2 regions of the Bacillus sp. FSL W7-1360 genome follow, and region 2 is predicted to be linked to the other one. Evidence: riboswitches for the same ligand, from Rfam matches in the RefSeq annotation. Region 2 holds a riboswitch; the other holds the start of a gene.
The links. Region 2 has a riboswitch for thiamine pyrophosphate ahead of thiC (phosphomethylpyrimidine synthase ThiC). Riboswitches for the same ligand answer to the same signal wherever they lie in the genome.
Positions count from the first base shown of each region.

Region 1: it holds a riboswitch for thiamine pyrophosphate, as region 2 does, so the genes downstream of both, NSQ26_RS05115 (ECF transporter S component) here and thiC (phosphomethylpyrimidine synthase ThiC) in region 2, are expected to answer to the same signal.

Region 1 is NZ_CP151950.1:1,017,081-1,019,287, forward strand. It holds gene NSQ26_RS05110 (cation diffusion facilitator family transporter) at 1-719, opposite strand, end outside; TPP riboswitch at 958-1,063, shown strand; gene NSQ26_RS05115 (ECF transporter S component) at 1,191-1,790, shown strand; gene NSQ26_RS05120 (ABC transporter ATP-binding protein) at 1,787-2,207, shown strand, end outside.
Region 2 is NZ_CP151950.1:1,403,107-1,405,313, reverse strand. It holds gene NSQ26_RS07025 (N-acetyldiaminopimelate deacetylase) at 1-225, shown strand, start outside; TPP riboswitch at 620-733, shown strand; gene thiC (phosphomethylpyrimidine synthase ThiC) at 905-2,207, shown strand, end outside.

The sequences.
Region 1 (2,207 bases), 390 kb from region 2:
ACTTGGCGTGCTTTCATCGTCTTTAATGATTGTACATGCTCCAAATCTGCAATTGTTTTTTTGTATGCTGATAAAGAGCTGTCGTCAAATCCATCAGTGAGTGCATGCGTGGCATCACGGAAAATTGTCCAAGCGGTATAACAAATAAGTAAACCAATCACAAAAGCAGTAATAGAATCAATCCACCCTAGCCGAAAGTGGGCAGCGATGATACCGATACAAGCACCCAAACTGACGAGTGCATCGGCTTTGTTGTCCTTTGCGGCAGCCATTAGAGCTTGGCTATTGATCCGTGTCGCGAGCTTTTGGTTGTATCGGTAGACGAGTAGCATAATGATGCTACTGAAGATGGCGACCCATGCGGCAACTAAGCTTGGAGCAACAATCGCTTCGGGATTTAGTAAGCTAGAACTGGCTTCTATTAATACTTGTATGCCAATGGCCGCCATGAGCACTGCTGCGAATAATGCGGCAATATGCTCGGCGCGAAAATGACCGTATGGGTGGTCGTGATCAGGTGGTTTTTGTGAAATACGTAAACCAATTAAAACTGCAATAGAAATAATGATATCAGATGCGTTATTAAAACCGTCGGCAACGAGCGCTTGGGAAAAGAATAAATAACCGATGACAAGCTTTAATGCCGACAAAAAGATGTAGGCAATGATGCTTAACCATGCGCCCGACTCACCTTGACGTAACTCCTCATATCTTTTCATGGAAGAAGACCTCGTTTCATTCTTGTCATATATGTATCGTATCAGACGAAAATCGAGTGGGTCTATAGAAACATGTTTTTCCACTTACATGAATATGGCATAGGCAGAATAATTTTGCATAGGGGAAACTTTTTTTATTTTGACTTCATCAGTATAATCTAGAAGTAAAGGAGATATGCACTTTAGATTTGTACATACCTATGGTATGATGGATATGCGATAATTAATTAATAAAATATGTATCCGCTAGGGGGGCTTTTTGGCTGAGAAAGATGTCTATCGCATCTTGACCCTTGTGACTTGATCTAGGTAATGCTAGCGCAAGGAAGTGGAACCGTTCATAAGAATGAAATTGTGACGTTTTTCTTTCTGTTCATGCATACATAACACCGCAATGTCACAAGAATTTTTAGTACCCCTTGATGTCATCAGCAAGGGTTTTTTGTCATTTGAAAGGAGAGAGTCTTATCAATGAAGAAAAAGCAATTAACATTAACTGATATTATTGTCACAATTATGATTGCCGTTGTTTTTGCGATCGTCTATCGTTTATGGACACCGCTCTATGATATTGTTTCGGTAACGGGGTTACAACTTCACCAATTGATTTATGGAATGTGGTTTATTGCTGGACCACTTGCCATGTTAATCATTCGCAAGCCGGGGATAGCCATTTTAGCTCAAACAGCAGCGTCGGTCGGGTCATTTTTGGCGGGGTCTCCATATGGACCGCTCTCCCTACTCTTATATGGTTTCTTCCAAGGACTTGGGGCAGAATTGGCTTTTGCGATGTTCCGCTACCGTTTGTATCACATGGGTGTGGCCATTTTAGGCGCAATCGGTGCTTCAATTGCATCATTTTCTGTTGACTATTTTAATGATTATTTACTGGATTATACGACATGGAACTTATCAATTCGAGTGATCCTCCGTACGATCAGCGCCATTCTTATTGCCGGTGTGTTTGCGACAGCACTTGTTCGCGCGCTTGAAAAGACCGGTGTTGTCCAGCTCATTCGGCCCGTTTCACAAGCAGATTACGCACGATTAGAGGCGAAAAGGAAACAATGATTGTGGCTGATCCTGTGATTCAGTTAGAAAATATCGTCTTGACTTATCCTCAAAGTGATAACTTGTTGTTTGATGAACTGAGTGTAACCGTGCAAAAAGGGGAGAAAGTGCTCTTGCTCGGCCCAAGCGGGTGCGGAAAATCGACGCTTCTCCAAGTGATGGCGGGGTTGATTCCGCGGGCAGTTGAAGTGCCTTTTAAAAGTGATGTGGCCACAATTCCTGCAGAAGCAGGAATTGTGTTTCAAGATCCTGACAGCCAATTTTGTATGCCCTATGTGGATGAAGAGTTAGCGTTTGTGTTAGAGAACCGTCAAGTCGCTCGCGAAGACATGCCTGCTTACATTGCGTCCTTATTGAAGCGAGTTGGGTTAGATGTGGCGCCACATACAGCGATTTCCACGTTGTCACAAGGCATGA
Region 2 (2,207 bases):
CGCTCCTTTACCGAATCGGCAGCGCAGATGACGTATCACGAGGCAACTGAAGCAATGACGGGTGAAGATTTTGGCTACTTTTTAAATGAAATACCAGGTTTGATGTTTTGGCTCGGCGTCGATAGCCCGTACGGTTTACATGATGTGCGACTTGCGCCAAAAGAAGAGGCGATTGAGGTGGCGATTCGGCATATGACGGGGTTCTTGGAATTGAGAGGGAAGTGAGCAGGGGGCTGTTAGAGCAGCTCCTTGAAATTTCTGTTTTCAGTATTAACTAGATGAGAAAATTTCATTAATTACTGTTGACACGGTCGTTTATATTAATTTATCATGATGATGAAGACGTGGTGTGTTGTTTATATTTTGGTTTCGGATCATATGGTAGCGCTTTCAATATTAAGCATCCCAATGCTGGGAGGAGCATATGTTTTGTAAATTGGAGATGAATCAAAAAGTACGAATTCATGCGGGTATTTTACTAGAATCATATCCAGGTCAAACCTATGCTACTATATTGAAATCATTGACGACGATGACGAGTCTTATATTGCGGTGTGTGGAATGAAACTGCGAAATCTATTTCCCTTTCATCCGCCGCTCATTATGTTATAATAAACCTATCAACAACTAGGGGAGCCCACCTTACTGGGGCTGAGATGGAAACGAATTGGTTTCTAAACCCTTTGGACCTGATCTGGATCATACCAGCGTGGGGAAGTTTACATCATGTCTACATCATCTACAAGCTCGTGTTTATCTAGCTTGTGATGTGATAAATAGACGTGTCTTCTTACATGAGTCGGGGTCCGTTTCTAGGATTGCGGCTTTTTATTGATGTTTTTTACCTCGTGGTGGTACTAGGTCTCGTCCTTTTATTTTTAGTCTAAAAGGGGAGATGTGTTGTATGAAACAAACACCAGCTGTAACGAATGACATGTTGTCAATTATGAAAAATTTTTCGGGGAGCAAGAAAGTGTATGTGGAAGGGTCGCGACCGGATATCCAAGTGCCAATGCGTGAAATTGAATTGAGTCCAACGACAGGTTCATTTGGCGACGAAGAAAATGATCCTGTTCGTGTGTATGACACAAGTGGCCCGTATACTGATCCGGAGTATGATGTGGATGTCGAGAAAGGTTTACCGGCATTAAGGCGTTCGTGGATTTTGGAGCGTGATGATGTGGAGGCGTATGAAGGACGAGGGGTCAAACCAGAAGATAATGGCTTTGGTGCACAAAAACCTGTAGAGCCCGCGGCATTTGCTGGATTGAAGCGGAAGCCATTGCGGGCGAAAAAAGGGAAGAATGTCACACAGCTCCATTATGCGCGGCACGGGATCATTACACCGGAAATGGAGTTCATTGCGATTCGCGAAAATATGGATCCTGCTTTTGTGCGTGATGAGGTTGCAGCAGGACGGGCGATAATCCCGTCCAATATCAATCATCCTGAATCGGAACCGATGATTATTGGCCGCAATTTTCATGTGAAAATCAATGCAAATATTGGTAACTCAGCGGTCACGTCGTCGATTGCTGAAGAAGTAGAAAAGATGACGTGGGCAACGCGTTGGGGTGCCGACACGATGATGGATTTGTCAACTGGAAAAAACATTCATACAACACGAGAATGGATCATTCGTAATTCCGCGGTACCGGTTGGCACAGTGCCAATTTATCAAGCGTTAGAGAAAGTAAATGGTGTTGCGGAAGACTTAACATGGGAAGTGTATCGGGACACGCTAATTGAGCAAGCAGAGCAAGGGGTCGATTATTTCACGATTCATGCGGGTGTATTGTTGCGTTATGTGCCGCTGACAGCAAAGCGATTGACAGGTATTGTGTCACGTGGTGGTTCAATTATGGCGCAATGGTGTTTGTATCATCACCAGGAAAGCTTTTTGTATACGCACTTTGAAGAGATTTGCGAGATTATGAAGCAATACGATATTGCTTTTTCGTTGGGGGATGGGCTGCGTCCAGGTTCGATTGCCGATGCGAACGACGAAGCGCAGTTTGCCGAGCTTGAAACGTTAGGGGAATTAACAAAGATTGCATGGGAACATGACGTACAAGTCATGATTGAAGGACCGGGGCATGTGCCGATGCACTTAATCAAGGAAAATATGGACAAGCAGCTAGAAATTTGCCAAGAAGCGCCGTTTTATACGCTCGGACCGCTTACGACTGATATTGCACCGGGGTACG